2 regions of the Bacillus sp. NEAU-Y102 genome follow, and region 1 is predicted to be linked to the other one. Evidence: a T-box and tRNA genes for the amino acid it is inferred to sense, from the RefSeq annotation. Region 1 holds a T-box; the other holds one or more tRNA genes.

Evidence for each region. The T-box of region 1 lies ahead of ACYFX0_RS10115 (valine--tRNA ligase). A T-box ahead of a tRNA ligase gene usually reads a tRNA of that ligase, here a tRNA-Val.
Region 2: it has a tRNA-Val gene. The T-box ahead of ACYFX0_RS10115 (valine--tRNA ligase) is inferred to sense a tRNA for this amino acid. The anticodon was not compared.

Annotation. Positions count from the first base shown of each region.
Region 1 is NZ_JBTWFK010000003.1:139,764-148,008, forward strand. Features, by position in the region: gene ACYFX0_RS10105 (hypothetical protein) at 1-93, opposite strand, end outside; gene ACYFX0_RS10110 (bifunctional folylpolyglutamate synthase/dihydrofolate synthase) at 258-1,559, opposite strand; gene ACYFX0_RS10115 (valine--tRNA ligase) at 1,653-4,298, opposite strand; T-box leader at 4,337-4,568, opposite strand; gene ysxE (spore coat protein YsxE) at 4,784-5,809, opposite strand; gene spoVID (stage VI sporulation protein D) at 5,844-6,815, opposite strand; gene hemL (glutamate-1-semialdehyde 2,1-aminomutase) at 6,926-8,212, opposite strand; gene hemB (porphobilinogen synthase) at 8,212-8,245, opposite strand, start outside.
Region 2 is NZ_JBTWFK010000002.1:255,392-263,636, reverse strand. Features, by position in the region: gene ACYFX0_RS07820 (DUF3976 domain-containing protein) at 1-120, shown strand, start outside; gene ACYFX0_RS07815 (hypothetical protein) at 253-615, shown strand; gene ACYFX0_RS07810 (hypothetical protein) at 655-894, shown strand; gene ACYFX0_RS07805 (hypothetical protein) at 976-1,521, shown strand; gene ACYFX0_RS07800 (hypothetical protein) at 1,680-2,276, shown strand; tRNA gene ACYFX0_RS07795 (tRNA-Val) at 2,340-2,412, opposite strand; gene ACYFX0_RS07790 (hypothetical protein) at 2,683-3,150, opposite strand; gene ACYFX0_RS07785 (hypothetical protein) at 3,757-3,972, opposite strand; partial or broken gene ACYFX0_RS07780 (class I SAM-dependent methyltransferase) at 4,051-4,416, opposite strand; gene ACYFX0_RS07775 (hypothetical protein) at 4,816-5,043, shown strand; gene ACYFX0_RS07770 (D-alanyl-D-alanine carboxypeptidase family protein) at 5,196-6,482, shown strand; gene sipW (signal peptidase I SipW) at 6,678-7,247, shown strand; gene ACYFX0_RS07760 (TasA family protein) at 7,308-7,895, shown strand; gene ACYFX0_RS07755 (DUF4047 domain-containing protein) at 8,030-8,245, shown strand, end outside.

The DNA.
Region 1 (8,245 bases):
TACCATCCATTCAAATTCATCTTTCTTCTTTTCCTCATACTTCGCTTCTGTTCCATTCACTTTCACTGAGATCGTTCGTGATTGCTTGTCCATACACTCACACCTCACCTCTTATCGTTGTCCGCATCATATCATATTCCTTTCACAAAAAAACGAGATATTTGTCAGAGAAATTCGCCAAATAACCCTATATATTTATCTTATATGTATGCTTTTGACTTCATTTGTAGAACAAAAAACTAGATAGCAAAGACTATCTAGTTTTTCTCGCGAATATATTTTCGAACTTCAGAAATGAAATAAAGAGAACCTGTTATGATGAAAACATCATTTTCTCCTATCATTTCAACTTTTGTATCAATTGCCTCTTTCCAATTTTCAAAAACTAATTTTGATTCTTTTTGTGAATATGATGCAAGTTTATCAGCAGAGATAGCACGATCAAAGGCGAATGTTGTAAAAATAATTTCATCTGCAATGGTTTCTAATTGGCCTACCATGTTATGCAATTGTTTATCACCAAGGGCAGTAAATAAAACTATTACATTTTTATCTTTGTAATGCGCTTCTACTGTTTTCACAAGGCTTTCAATACCTTCTGGATTATGGGCACCATCTATAATAATATCCGGGTTACTTTGCAGCTTTTCAAAGCGCCCAATCCAATACGCTTCCCGTAATCCCGTTCTTATTTCCTCTTCCTCAATTAAAAATGATAGATATGTTTTTACATACATGACTGCCATAAGTGCTAGCGCTGCATTTCCTACTTGATGAATGCCTTTCATTGAGATTTGCAAATCTTCAAATGCGGCAAAAGGACAAGTAAAATCAAACTGTTCCCCATCTTCTTTAGACTGCTTATGTAACGCTGTAAAATGCTTGTCAAGTTCGTATAGGTTTGCATGGTTTTCCTTTGCAACATTTTGAATGACTTCCAAAGCTTCTTCGTCCTGCACACCAGTAATTACCGGCACACCAGATTTAATAATCCCCGCCTTTTCATATGCAATTTCTCCTAGTGTATTCCCTAAAATATGCATATGATCGTGACCGATATTCGTAATAATCGTGAGAACAGGGTGTATAACATTAGTAGAATCAAAACGTCCACCAAGCCCTGTTTCAAATAAAACAACATCACAGAAATTGACTTTACCGAAATAACAAATTGCCATAACAGTAATAATTTCAAACTCCGTCGCTTCCCCTAAATCCGTCTCATCTAGTTTTTCCACGACTTGTTTTACCATCTTTACAAGTTCAGTAATCTCTTCATCTGCAATTGGTGTCCCATTCACACTAATGCGTTCATTAAATGTTTCGATATAAGGAGAGGTGAACGTTCCTACCTTATATTTCGCGCCTTCTAACATGTAGCGCATATATGTTAACGTTGAACCTTTTCCATTTGTACCAGCAAGATGAACACATTTTATATGACGCTCTGGATTTCCGAGTTCTTCTAGCATCCATCTCATTCTTTCTAATCCTGGCTTAATTCCAAATTTCAATCGGCTATGAATCCACCCTATCGCTTCTTCGTATGTATGTATCACGTATGCTTTTCCCCTTTCAAAAGACAACTTTCATAGTTCTATTATACGCAAAGAAAAGAGACTCACCAATATAGTGAGTCTCTAAAAACATTTTTACTTTTCAAGATCTACTAGACGTTGACGAACTGCTTCGCGTTTTTCTAGGTAATCTTGCTCTTTCGCACGCTCTCCTTCAATAACTGCCGCAGGAGCTTTCGCTACGAAACCTTGGTTAGAAAGTTTCTTCTGTACACGTTCTACTTCTTTATCGAACTTCTCAAGTTCTTTCTCAAGACGAGCTCTCTCTTCATCAAGATTGATAAGATCAGCTAATGGTAAGAATAACTCTGCACCTGATACGATTGCAGTCATTGCTTTTTCTGGCGCTTGTAAATCCGTTTGAATTGTTAATTCGCTTGGATTACAGAAACGCTCAATGTAAGAGCTGTTTTTCGTAAGTTGAGCAAGTACAGCCTCATCTTTTGCTTTAATTTGCATTTGAACTTTTTTGCTCATTGGCGTATTTACTTCTGCACGGATGTTACGAACAGAGCGAATGATATCAACTAGAAGGTGCATTTCTGCCGCAGCTTCCGTATCTTGTAAATCCTCGCGAACTGTTGGCCACGCAGCTACTGTAATAGATTCGCCTTCATGTGGTAAATGTTTCCAAATTTTTTCTGTTACGAATGGCATGAATGGATGTAATAGACGCATTGTTTGGTCTAATACGTAAGCTAAAATAGAACGAGTTGTTTTCTTAGCTGCTTCATCTTCACCGTATAGTGGAAGCTTCGCCATTTCAATGTACCAGTCACAGAAATCGTCCCAAATGAAGTTGTATAATGAACGTCCAGCTTCACCGAACTCATATTTATCCATGTTACGTGTTACACTTTCGATTGTTTCGTTTAAGCGAGTTAAGATCCACTTATCTGCAACTGATTTTTCACCAGTTAAATCGATTTCTTCATACTTCATATCATCCATGTTCATTAATACGAAGCGTGATGCATTCCAAATTTTATTAATGAAGTTCCAAGTAGATTCTACTTTCTCCATGCTGAAGCGTAAATCTTGACCTGGTGCACTTCCTGTTGATAAGAAATAGCGCATTGCATCTGCACCGTACTTCTCGATAACATCCATTGGGTCAATACCGTTACCAAGAGATTTACTCATCTTACGACCTTGCTCATCACGAACTAAACCGTGAATTAATACATCTTTAAATGGACGCTCGCCTGTAAACTCTAAACCTTGGAAAATCATACGAGATACCCAGAAGAAGATGATGTCATAACCAGTTACTAATGCATCTGTTGAATAGTAGCGCTTAAAGTCTGCTGAATCTTCATCCGGCCAACCAAGTGTTGAGAACGGCCATAGCGCTGAACTGAACCATGTATCCAGTACGTCATTATCTTGATTCCAGTTTTCAATATCTGCTGGTGCTTCTGTACCTACGTATACCTCACCAGTTTCTTTATGATACCAAGCTGGAATACGGTGTCCCCACCATAATTGACGAGAAATACACCAGTCATGAATGTTTTCCATCCAGCGTAAGTATGTGTTTTCAAAACGCTCTGGTACGAACGTTACTTTTTCTTCTTCTTTTTGTTGAAGTGCTACTGCTTTTTCTGCAAGTGGAGCCATTTTTACGAACCATTGTGTTGATAAGTAAGGCTCAACTACTGCACCGCTACGCTCACTATGACCTACTGAATGCATATGAGGCTCGATTTCTACTAATACGCCAGCCTCTTGTAAGTCTTTCACTAATGCTTTACGGCATTCGAAACGATCCATACCGTTATACTTACCAGCTTTTTCGTTCATCGATCCATCTTCATTCATTACTAAGATGCGTGGTAAGTCATGACGGTTACCTACTTCAAAATCATTCGGGTCATGAGCTGGTGTAATTTTTACAACACCTGTTCCGAAGTCTTTTTCTACGTACTCATCAGCAATAATCGGAATCTCACGGCCTACAATTGGAAGTGTAACTGTTTTTCCGATTAAATGTTTGTAACGATCGTCTTCTGGATGAACTGCTACTGCTGTATCACCAAGCATCGTTTCTGGACGAGTTGTAGCAAGACGAATGTGACCTGAACCGTCTGTTAACGGATAGTTCATATGGTAGAATGCACCTTGAACTTCTTTATGAATTACTTCAATATCAGAAAGAGCTGTGCGTGTTGCTGGATCCCAGTTGATAATATATTCACCACGGTAAATTAAGCCTTTTTCGTATAATTGAACGAATACTTTATTAACCGCATCAGATAAACCTTCGTCTAATGTGAAACGTTCGCGAGAATAGTCTAGTCCTAAACCAACTTTCCCCCATTGTTGACGAATGTGAGAAGCGTATTCTTCTTTCCATTCCCAAGCTTTTTGAAGGAATTTCTCACGGCCAAGATCGTAACGTGAAATACCTTCTTCACGAAGTTTTCCTTCTACTTTCGCTTGTGTTGCAATACCAGCATGGTCCATTCCTGGAAGCCATAATACATCATATCCTTGCATACGCTTCGTACGAGTTAAAATATCTTGAAGAGTTGTATCCCAAGCATGACCTAAGTGTAACTTACCAGTTACGTTCGGAGGTGGAATTACAATTGTATAAGGTTGTTTCTTCTCGTCTCCTGTTGCTTCAAAATATTTGCCTTCTAGCCACCACTGATAAAGGCCTTCTTCAACGGACATATGATCATATTTAGTTGGTAAATTCTTTTCCGTGTTTGACATTATTTTCCCTCCTTAAAATAAAAAATGTCCCTCATCCAAAAAAGGACGAGGGACATCGCGGTACCACCTTTATTTACAAACAAATTCATAATTTGCTTATACTCTTAATTTGATAACGGACAAATCCGTCTTTTCCTAATGAGAACTATTCCGTTCAGAAAAGATGCTCCAGGGCTACCTTCTAACATAACTATCTAGAGAATCTCCCAGCTAATGATTCTCCTCTCTGAAGACGTTTCTTGTTATACTCTTCCCCTTCAAGGCATTTATATGATTGTTAATTATTATATACAATAGTGTAAAAAACGAAACCTTATTCGTCAAGATAAATTTAAGTCTATGAATTTTCAGGCGCACAAAAAAGATAAGTAGCATTCTCTACTTATCTTCTTTATCTCGCTATTTGCGGGCAATAAGACCCCACCTCAAAATTCAGCTGAAGCAAAGAAGTTAGGTTGGAGCCACCCGCTGATTAAAGTTTTACTTTACCCGTTCCCTTGCTGGGCAGCTTGTAATTGTGATAGGAAATATTCTATATTGTTAACGAGCCAATGCGATTGTTGCAAACTCTTTACTTCCAGCAATTCATTTTCCTCGTTGCGATTATCTTTTCTTTTTCTATACGAACCGATTTGTCGAATAAATTGTGATGGGTACGTCATATAAGCAAACATGAGAAGTTGCTCTTCTTTCGTAAACGGAAAATTTTTTTGATACATTTGAAACCATTCAAACCGATCACTTCTTGCGATCGGATATGTGTTTAAAGACCGTGAATAAAAACCTACTATATCTTGCACAGGCGTTGCAAACTTCGATTTTTCCAAACTAATAAAATAGCCATTCCGCTCATAGTCAAATAAAAAATGATTAAGTGACACGTTACCATGTACAAAAGTAATACGCGTTTTATCTTTTTCTTTCATCGCATCGTTCCACTCATTTAATTGCTTCGTTGCAAATTCACGCGCTCTCATTACATGATGATAGTACGTACAATATTGCAATTCAAGCGGGGACATATACCATTTTGATTCAGATTCTACGAGAAACTCTTCTAACATCTCACCATCATTTTCCCAGCGATTGGATATAGTTGTATAATGTTTTTCTAAATCTTCTTCCGTATACGTTTCTTCCTTCACAGTTTTTTGATGCAACGTTCCGAGTGTCTGAAACATTTTATGGTATTGATCATTGTCCTCACCATTTCCTTCTGCACGTTCTAACCAAGGCATTAAATAATAATTATACGTCCCGTCACTTAAAATATAATTTCCATCCGTCGCATGGTATATAGGTACATAATTTGAAAAACCTTTCTCCTTCAAATATTGAATATGATGCAGAAAGTTATTCCGCTCTAACTTTCTGCCTTCTATTTTCTTAAGTGCATATGGACCTTGATTCGTATAAATTTTCATTACATTTCCGTGCTCTTCCATATGCTGCGTATCCAATCTATATTGCCTCACGATAGGTTCATAGTGATTTCGCAATTCAATATCCATACGAATAACCCTTTCTATTCAAAACATAACTTCTTTATTTCGCCTTTACTCTTGAAACGGGAATATAAATAATTTGCCCCGTATTTAAAAATATATCTTCTGTTTGATTGACACGGTACAAATTTTGTACCGATGTTTCATAACGGTCTGCAATAGATTCAATTGTATCCCCTTCTTGTACGAAATACATTCTTAACTTTGTAAATTCCTCTTCCGGTTCTTTCGTAAATAGTTTTGTTAAATAAAGCGCATTTTCATCTCGCTGTGAGTACTCTTCTTCTTGTTCTTCCTGCTTTTTCGCTTTTTCTTTCTTGAAATCTTTTCGTCCGAACAATTCAAATTGCGGCGTTGTTTCTTGCTCCTCTTCACGTTCCACAAATTCATGTTCTTCTATTTTCTCTTCTTCTAATTCCTGCTCTTTTCTTTCCTCTAATTGGAACGGTTCAAATGCGTAATCTTCCCACTCATCTGATTCCTTGTATGTTGGTTCTTCTACATGGGGCGCCGGTCTATTCTCATCCTCTTGCGCTGAATCTTCTTCTAAATCAGCATACACCGTTTCTTCTTCATCCTCGCTTCTCTCTTCATCACATAAACCAGTAATAGATATATCCGCTAATAATTGTAAGCAACCATTTTCCTTTAATTCATAATCAAATTCCTCAATTGATACATATAGTTCTTCAATTACTTTCACGCGATTTCTCGGAATTGATATTTCAAGCGGAAAGGAATGAACAAGTTCATTAACCCCATCTTCCCTTGTTTCTACATAATCAATTGACTTTGCTGGCGATAGTTCTCTTAGTGAATACGCCGAATCATCTTGCCTTGCAACATACTCTCCCGTTAAATCTAATTGCCCTCTCACGATTACTTCATGATCAAGCTCTTCTATCTCAACGTCTGGATCTAACGAAATTGACAAAAGTTCATCGACTTCCTGTCCCTTTTGGAACCAAACAGATTCTTTTAATGAAAATCGTAACGAATGATCTGCAGCCACTTCTTTTCCCCCTCCCAAACTATATGTCATTACAGATTTATGTAGGGAAAGCTTACTTTATGAATAAAAAAAATCGCTCCCCTTATGGAGAGCGATTTTTCTCTAATACATTATTTTAATTTTGACATTGCAATTTCAGCCGCTGCAATTGTCGCCTCAATATCTGCGTCACTATGTGCTGTCGATAAGAATAAACCTTCGAATTGAGATGGTGGCAAGAATACACCTTGTTCTACCATTTCACGATAGTAAGCCGCAAAGAACTCTAAGTTTGAAGATTTTGCTGCATCGTAATTAATAACGGGCTCATCTGTAAAGAAAATACCAATCATAGAACCTGCACGATTAATATGATGTGGAATGCCATGTTTTTCAGCTGCTTTACGTAATCCAGCTTCTAACATTTCAGCTTTACGCTCAAATTCTACATACGATTCTGGCGTTAACTGTACTAACGTTTCATAACCTGCTGCCATTGCAAGTGGGTTACCTGATAAAGTACCAGCTTGATAAATCGGTCCGCTTGGCGCAATTTGGCGCATAATTTCTGCTTTACCACCGTATGCTCCTACTGGTAAGCCACCACCGATTACTTTACCTAAACAAGTTAAATCAGGTGTTACACCGTAGTAACCTTGTCCACAGTTATAAGCAACACGGAATCCTGTCATTACTTCATCAAAAATAAGCAGTGCACCGTTTTGTTCTGTTACTTCACGAAGTCCCTCTAAAAATCCTGGTTGCGGAGGAACAACACCCATATTCCCTGCCACTGGTTCTACAATTACACAAGCAATATCATCACCGAATTGTTCAAAAGCGTATTTCACACTTTCTAAATCATTATAAGCTACTGTAATCGTATTTTTCGCTACACCTTCTGGTACGCCAGGGCTATCTGGTAAACCTAGAGTCGCCACACCAGAACCAGCTTTAATTAATAACGAATCACCATGACCGTGGTAACAACCGATGAATTTCAAGATTTTATTACGGCCTGTATAACCACGAGCTAAACGTAGTGCACTCATTGTCGCTTCTGTTCCAGAGTTAACCATGCGGACAATTTCAATCGATGGTACACGCTCAATAACAAGTTTCGCTAATTTATTTTCGATTTCTGTCGGTGCACCGAAGCTTGTACCTCTTTCAGCAACAGATTTTAACGCTTCAACAACACGATCATTTGCATGCCCATGAATTAAAGGCCCCCATGATAATACGTAGTCGATGTATTCATTTCCATCAATATCATATACTTTAGAGCCTTTACCACGCTCCATAAACAACGGATTCATCCCAACAGACTTAAAGGCACGAACTGGGCTATTTACGCCACCAGGCATTAAATCTTGCGCCTTTTCAAACGCTGCAATTGACTTATCAAACTTTTTCATTATTTAACGCCTCCTTCTTGCAACCATTTTGCT
Region 2 (8,245 bases), on a different contig from region 1:
CGTAAAGATGTTCAAGGTGGGACATTAACGAAGCGAGGATTTTATAAATTAATCGGCTGTTTAGTTGTTATGCTTATAGCGATTATTGTAATGATCGTATTAATTAATCAGTCACTATAGAATGTAAAAACGGAACTTTACTTCGGTAAGGTTTTTCTTTATTATTAAACCTAAAAATTACCGATAAATCCATTTATTGTAAATAAATTGTGTTATATAATCCAATGAACTGATAGATAAGGAGTGTAGTATATGAATAAAAAAACTATCTTCTATTTATTAACTTGTATACTACTTGTAGCTAGTACTACTTATATAATATGTAACAAAAGAGAACAAGTGCCACCTATATTAGTATGGGACGAACAAGAATACTATGTTACGAATGAACCTGCCAAAGTAGAAGAAGTTGGGCAAAAACTTGGCGAAGTAACAAAGAAAATTAAAACAAGTAAAAACCCTACTAAAAATAGAGAATCTAATACATTACAAGAGAAAACAGAAGTGTTTACAATGATTGAGGAAGAAAAAAGTGAATATCCGCCTTTAATCATAAAGGAAGCTTATAGTGATGAATATAGGGTAGTGAGGCCGATGTTGAAGCAAGTATTATGATGAAAAGGGGATTCATATGCAGAAAGAAACTGCGTATCTATGGTTGTTAAGAAAAACTTTTTCCTTTGCTTTATTTTGCCTCCTATCGGTGCAATTTACATTGTAATGAATAGAGGGGCACTACAAAAGAGAGACTTCATTTTATATTTATTATTTGCTGCTATTAATATATCACTTTGGTTATCGCTTATGATCTTTGATTGGAGTATGTGGATGGTGGCGGGGCATTATATAATTGGAGCAATTGTTATTGTTTTTTTTAATATAAATAAGAGATAATCCAGCAACCTTAAAGTTGCTGGGTTTTATTTTGCTATTTATAATGAAGAAACAAATTTTGAATAGAGAGTAGTGGGCGTTATGAGATGGAAAGTAGGAACGTTTGAAAAAATAGAAACGAATGACTCATCTATTGAGAAACTCATACATACATTTAAGGAACAAAACGTAAATGGCGGAGCGGTTATAAGCTGTTTTAAAGTACATAACGAAAATTTTTTCAAAGAAATACCATATTGGAAAGATGGACACGAGCACTTCTTTAGAAGAATCTTTAACTCTTTAGATATAATCAATAGCTTAGAAGAGTTAAAAATACATACGTCAGAAAAATATAAGTTGCATTTTAAAGAGAAATGGGCAGTCATGCTTGATGGTAGCATTGCCGCTCAAATTTTGTCGGGCGGAGCATATGAAGGATTTAAGGAACGACCAGTTATCGCAAAACAATTAGCAGTGAATGTATGTCAATATATGTTCCAAGATCGCTATGAAGATATTAAAGTGTTCGAAAGCTATTGCCCTTGGACAGATTGGTTTTACGATGTTGCATGGGATGTTACTTGGGTGGTGTTAGATAGTAGGGAGCGTAAAATGTGGTTCATTTGTGCTACGGATACGGATTGATAGATAAAGAGCCTTGTAGGAATGCTGCAAGGCTCTTTATCTATTGGGATTGAATAGAAAAAGAATCATATAAATGATATACTAAAAAATGTTTGTAATGTCAGTTTCATACTATTATATAATGCTGACTTACTAGAAAAGATAAGAGGAGAATGAGCGTGCAAAAGATAAAGAAATTATTACTGTTAATGATGGTAGTAGGATTAACAGTAGGTGTTTTAGCAGGGTGTGCAAATCCGAAAGATACGACAGAAGAATTTTTAACAGCGATACAAAAAGGTGATATAGAAAAGGCTCGTACATTTGTTGAGAGTGACAAGGAATTTAATAAACTAAATGAAAAAACAGATGATGCTGAGGCAAAAGCAATGCTGAGTGCAATTACGAAAAACTTTAAATTTGAAAAGCTAGAAGAAGTATCGAAAAAGGATGACAAAGCAGAAGTGAAAGTGAAAATTACATCTGCAGATCTATCCGTTGCTGTAACAAAAGCAGTGGGAGAAGTTATGCCAATGGCGTTCGCTAGTGCCTTTAGTGAAGACAAAGAACAATCTGAAAAAGCAATCGAAAAAACAATGACATCAACTATCGTCAAAAACTTAGCAGATAAAGATGCAGCAATGGCAACTCGCGAAGTTACATTGAACTTAAAGAAAGACAAAGATGGCGACTATAAAATCGTTGCTGACGATAACTTGAAAGAAGTATTGTTTGCAAATGCGAAGTCTTTGGAGAAGATGTTTGGTGGGAAGTAATTGAATTAGATAAAAAAGAGACGCCATATCACGTAGAAGGTTGATATGGTGTCTCTTTTTTTATGACCCCGGAGAGGTTCGAACTCACGACCTCCACCCTGTCAAGGTGGCACTCTCCCTGCTGAGCTACGGGATCCCAACTATAAATATTACCACCAGCAATGTGTTTTCATTTCATTCGTGTAATCGGAGAATTTGTATAATTTGTTGAATATTGTAACATTTAATGTATTCTTATAATAACAATAAATTTCAATAGTGTAAAGATGTAATTTTCTGAATATTATCATTCCAATTTTTATATAAAAAAATAAGCCCCGAAGAGCTTATTTTAATAATAATATCACCGCAATTATCAATGATATTATCAAAAATAAAATCATAAATAATGGAACTCAGTCATGAGCTATCGCCCTGTAACTGTCATTCCTGCTGTGTAAATTGTATCAATAGAACCGTCAGCGTCTTTTATTTCGACTTTATAACGATATGTTCCATCCTCATAAATATCATCGCCATATCCTGTGAAAGTTGCAATTTCATCATTGCTTCCAGCTGGGACCCATTGATTTTGCCAACGGAAGTTGGTTTCAAATTCTCCCCATCTATCGCCATATTTCTTTTCAAGGCTGACATTGTAATGAATTTCTTCCGCTCGGTCATTTGTAATTCTTGCAATTACGCTGTTACCAAAAGTAACTTGTGTAGAGTGTACCTGAACTGTAACACCGTTCACCGTTTCGCTAGGACCACAAATATAACGACAGAACTCGCTTGCTCCGTCAGCATGTGCCTTTGGTGTATCAATGTTCATAGCTGTTAAACCGCCTAAAGCTAAAGCTCCTGTTAATAATACTTTACTAAATGCTTTCACTTGAAATTCCCCCTAAGTTTATTCTCAATTCGTTCGATAGACGTCACATTAAGCAGTTTTATAACATTAATCTAATCGAACGCTTTTGTTCTCGAGTGTATTCGCTATGAATCTTTCATCCTGTAGTAATCTAATCTCTACATAAAATTTCATAGTTTTGATTCCATATATGTATCATAATTTACATAGAACAAATCTGTTAATAAGTTTTGGTTATTTACTTATCATACTTTTCTCTATTACCTTTTATTGGTAAAACGTTGGTTTTATTATATACCATTATTATCTATTTACAAGAGAAAATAATCCTGTATGCAAAAATGCATAATAAAAACCACTGCTTGTATTCTGAATTACAGAATACAAGCGGTGCTGAGTTTCAATTAATATTTGATTGGAACCTAATGCTAATTTTTTATGTTTAACAGTATACATATATCACTGTTTTTTAGTCATAATTGATAAATCTTGTTCAGAGGACGCTATTCCTGCTGGGCTACGGAATCTTCAAAAGGGAAAGTATAAGCGATTATGCTAGTAATGTATGAAGGGATAATGATAAGAAGAAAATTCAGTAAAAAGTAGTTTTTGAATGTAGCCGTTATATTATTTCCGGTATTTATCTAAAGGATTTTCATCGCTTAAATCAACAATTAAAGGGCATAAAAATAACAGTGGTAAAGCAGCGTTAGCTTGATGAAAAGTATCATTAGACATATATTGTCTTCCAAAACAATACGGACAATCTTTTTCAAATGTTATGAGAAGCGACCATACGTCTTTTACTTTCCACTTCGTTTTACAATACGTACAACGCGCCATTGAGTTCCTCCTCATTTTAAGGTGTTTTCTAATATATTCTACTTTATTGTACGAAAGTCATTTGAATTTGATGTGGAAAATTTCTGCATTCTCTTTAATAAGTGGACCAGTTAAATCTCTGCTATTCCAAACAAGTGCAACATTTGCTTTTTGTTTTAAAATTCGTTGGCATTCGATTTTGAAAGCTTCTTTATCAAACCAATGAAATGCTTGGGCAACAGTTACTAAATCTACACTATTTTCTTTTAAAGTGGTATTTTCAGCAGTTGCTTTTATGGATTGAAAACGAGAATATAGTTTTAACGATTGCTCAGCCACTTTCCTCATATCATCATTTGGCTCAACTCCAATAACATGTAAATCACTTTCAAGCAGCTGGCGGCTAAATATCCCCGTACCTGAACCAATATCGGCCTTGTCAGTAAAATTTTCTGTTATTTTCACACTACTACCTTCTTTCTTACAATATTATGTACAGAAATAGAAATTAAATATGAATTCCGGCATCAGTCTCTAAGCCTACAACTTAAGAGTCCAGCTAAATAAAAAGCCTCAGTTTCTTTATTCAAATATCCTTTATCCGTTTAGTATACTATTTTAGATAATATCTTCCAAAACACTAGAATGGCTTACTCAATTATGTTTTAAACTGTATGTTTTTATGAATTTATTTAATAATTTATGAGCAATTGTATGCCGTATTACGTTTACGTAGGTAAGAGATTTTCATTTTTACTATTTAAATTGGCCAATATATCCTTTTTACAATTTACTGAAAATCATGTATAACAGAGATACAAGATTATTTTATAAATATTCAGGAGTAGAGGGAGAAAAGTTGTAATGGTAAGAAAAACGTTCAAGATGCGCGTGTCTAGAAATAGAACGATTTCGATTAATGGATCGATTCTTGATGTGGATGTTACACATGATGAATTTTTACAAGAGTTTGTTGAGTGGGTTGATTCTAAAGGTTGGTCGTTTATGGGGATAACGGATGAGATTACGCCCGAGGAAGCTAGTCAAAAGTTAATAGATTCGTTGATTGATGAGAAGGATAAGAAAGAGTAATTCCTTCTTATTTTTATTGTATATTTATGTTCTTTATCGTAAAAATATGATATAGTAAAAAATAGTGAAAATTCTTCCAGTTTAATACAAATTACATATGATTGGTAGATATATTATTTTGTTAAGGGATTAAATGGAAAAGGGAGAGTCATATGGTAAATTTTAAGAAAATTTTGGTTTTTATTACAGTTATTTGTTTGTTTTTGTTGACACCTATGACATTGCGTGCTGAGACGAATATTGGAGTAAATCCAGAACAAGTTGCACCACCACCTGCGGAAGGACCAAATGTTTTTAGTCAGTTTGCAACGACAATTGATGCGAAAACAGGAGATGTTTTGTATGACAAAAACGCATATCACCGCGCATATCCTGCTAGTACGACGAAAGTGTTAACAGCGATTCTACTCATGGAGCATACAAAGCCAGAGGATCAATTTACATTTTCACAATTAGCATTAGATCAAGAGAAGAGTAATTATCAAATTGAGTTTCAACCTGGAGAGACAATTAATAGAAATACTGCGCTTATGATTTTAATGGTGCTGAGTGCGAATGATGTGTCGTATGCGATTGCGGAGCGGATTGGCGGGAGTGTTGAAAATTTCGCCAATATGATGAATGAGAAAGCGAAGCAATTAGGAGCGAGAGATAGTCACTTTGTAACACCGAATGGATTGCATGATCCGAATCATTATACGACGCCATATGATATGGCTATGATTACGAAAGGTGTGCAAAATTATCCTGAAATTTTACAAGCGATGAATACGAAAAGAACGACAGTTACGACGTCTAGGCAGACGGTGTCTATTTTTAATAAATCTAATTTTTTTGAAAATCCATATAGCATTGGCGGTAAGACAGGGTTTACGAATGAAGCGCGTAATACACTTGTTTTATTAAATGAGAAAGATGGAAATCGTATTATAAATGTAGTAATGGCTTCTCAAAGACCTGAAATTTATGAAGATTTGAAGCAGATGGCGGACTATTCTTTTGGTCAATTTGTGAAGCAAACTGTACTAGATAAACATAGTTGGCATCAAAAAACAACATATTTAAATAAAGATATTAATAGTGAACTTGAAAAAAGTGCAGAACTTATGCTTAAGAAAGATGAAGGGAAAAATGTGAAAACTATTTTCCGGGCAGCTTCATTAGATAAAGAATCTTTGTATCATAAAGGAATTCATCGTGGTGAGGTAGTTGGTGCAGTTGATATTACGAAAAATAATCAAACAATTGCGACGGTAAATGTTCTTTCAACAGAAGATGTCACTTTTGCGATGCCTAAAAAAGATACAATTGTATCAGAAGAAAAAGAGCCAAATGTGAAAGTAATAAGTGTTGGGGTAGGCGCACTTGTACTATTTGGAGCCATTTTATATGTAGTGCTACGCCGAAATACAAAAGGAATGAAAACAGAAGAAAAATAACGTATTAGTAAAAAAGGCTGTGGAGATTTTATCACAGTCTTTTTCTATGCTAAAAATACTTTTAACTAATAATTGTAAATTTTCTTATTGCAATAACCTAAAGTTCGTTATATCATTTACTTGTGTTCTTGTTAAAGAACAAAATGAACATTGCATACTTCAAATAATATAAAACAACGGAGAGGGAGAGAGACGATGAAATTAATTTGGAAGGTAATTAGCAACGCGATCTCATTTGTTTTATTTGCATTGATGGTTTTTTTAGCTTTTGTAGTTATTTCTTCAAAAGCGAGCGGTGGTGATCCCGCAGTGATGGGATATCAATTTAAGAGCGTTCTTTCAGGATCAATGGAGCCGACGTTTTTAACAGGATCAATCATTGCAATAGAACCAAACAAAGATGGTTCTAAATATCAAAAAGGTGATGTTATTACCTTTAAAGAGAAAGATCAAAAAATTATCACTCACCGTATTATCGGTGTAAAAGATACAAATGGAAAAGTAGTGTATGAAACAAAAGGGGATAACAACAACGGACCAGATTTAGAGCCAGTACTTGCAGAAAATGTAGTTGGAAAGTATGCAGATATTACAGTTCCGTATGTTGGGTATTTACTGAATTATGCGAATTCAAAAACGGGAGCAGCATTACTTCTTATTATTCCAGGAGTCTTTTTACTTGGTTATTCCGCGATTTCTATTTTTGGCGCTATTCGTAGCATTGACGGAGAAAAGAAAGATAAAAAAGTAGAACAATCCGTCTAGTTCGTTTGGTTATACTTTCCGTTTAGGAAGTTAACAAATATATATTAAGGGGATATGGACATGACTTTAAAGAAAAAATTAGGAATGGGTATTACATCAGCAGTACTAGGAGCAGCGTTAGTTGGTGGAGGAACATTTGCGTTTTTCAGTGATAAAGAAGTGTCAAACAATACATTTGCGGCTGGGACACTGGATTTAGCATTAAATCCATCAACAGTTGTTAACGTATCGAATTTAAAACCTGGGGATACAATTGAAAAAGAATTTAAACTAGAAAATAAAGGCTCTTTATATATTAAAAAGGTTCTACTGAAAACAGATTATAATGTAGAAGATGTAAAGAAAGATAATAAAGATGATTTTGGTAAACATATTAAAGTAACATTCTTAAAAAATGTAGATAAGCATGAGACAATTGTGAAACAAACTACTTTAGATAAATTAAAAGGTGACACACTTACAGCTGTAGATAATGATTTATCGGCTTGGTTCTGGGATGAAAAAGGTATTTCAGCAGGTAAATCTGATAAATTCAAAGTGAAATTTGAGTTCGTTGATAATGGAAAAGATCAAAATCAATTCCAAGGCGATAAGTTACAATTAAATTGGACGTTTGATGCACAACAAACAGCAGGTGAAGAAAGATAATAACAAAAAGGGCTATCACATGGATAGCCCTTTTTCTATTTTTCTAGTATTTGTCTATCAATTTTAATAGTTCTTTACTATAATATAGATAATGTTCTGTATAAAGAACGTAATGTTCGATGGGGGAGATTAAGATGCTGAAAAGACCGCGGAATTTTAAAAAGATGCTTATATTGCCGTGTATGTGTTCTATTACGTTTTATTTAGGATCTCAAATTATGACGTATACAGAAGCGGCGTTCATTCATGAAACGAAAGTGGAAGCGACGCTTTCTACAGCAATTATATTTCCGAAAACAGTTAATACGTTAAAAGAGCAATCTGAGAAACATAAACAGTTTATTGAGCGT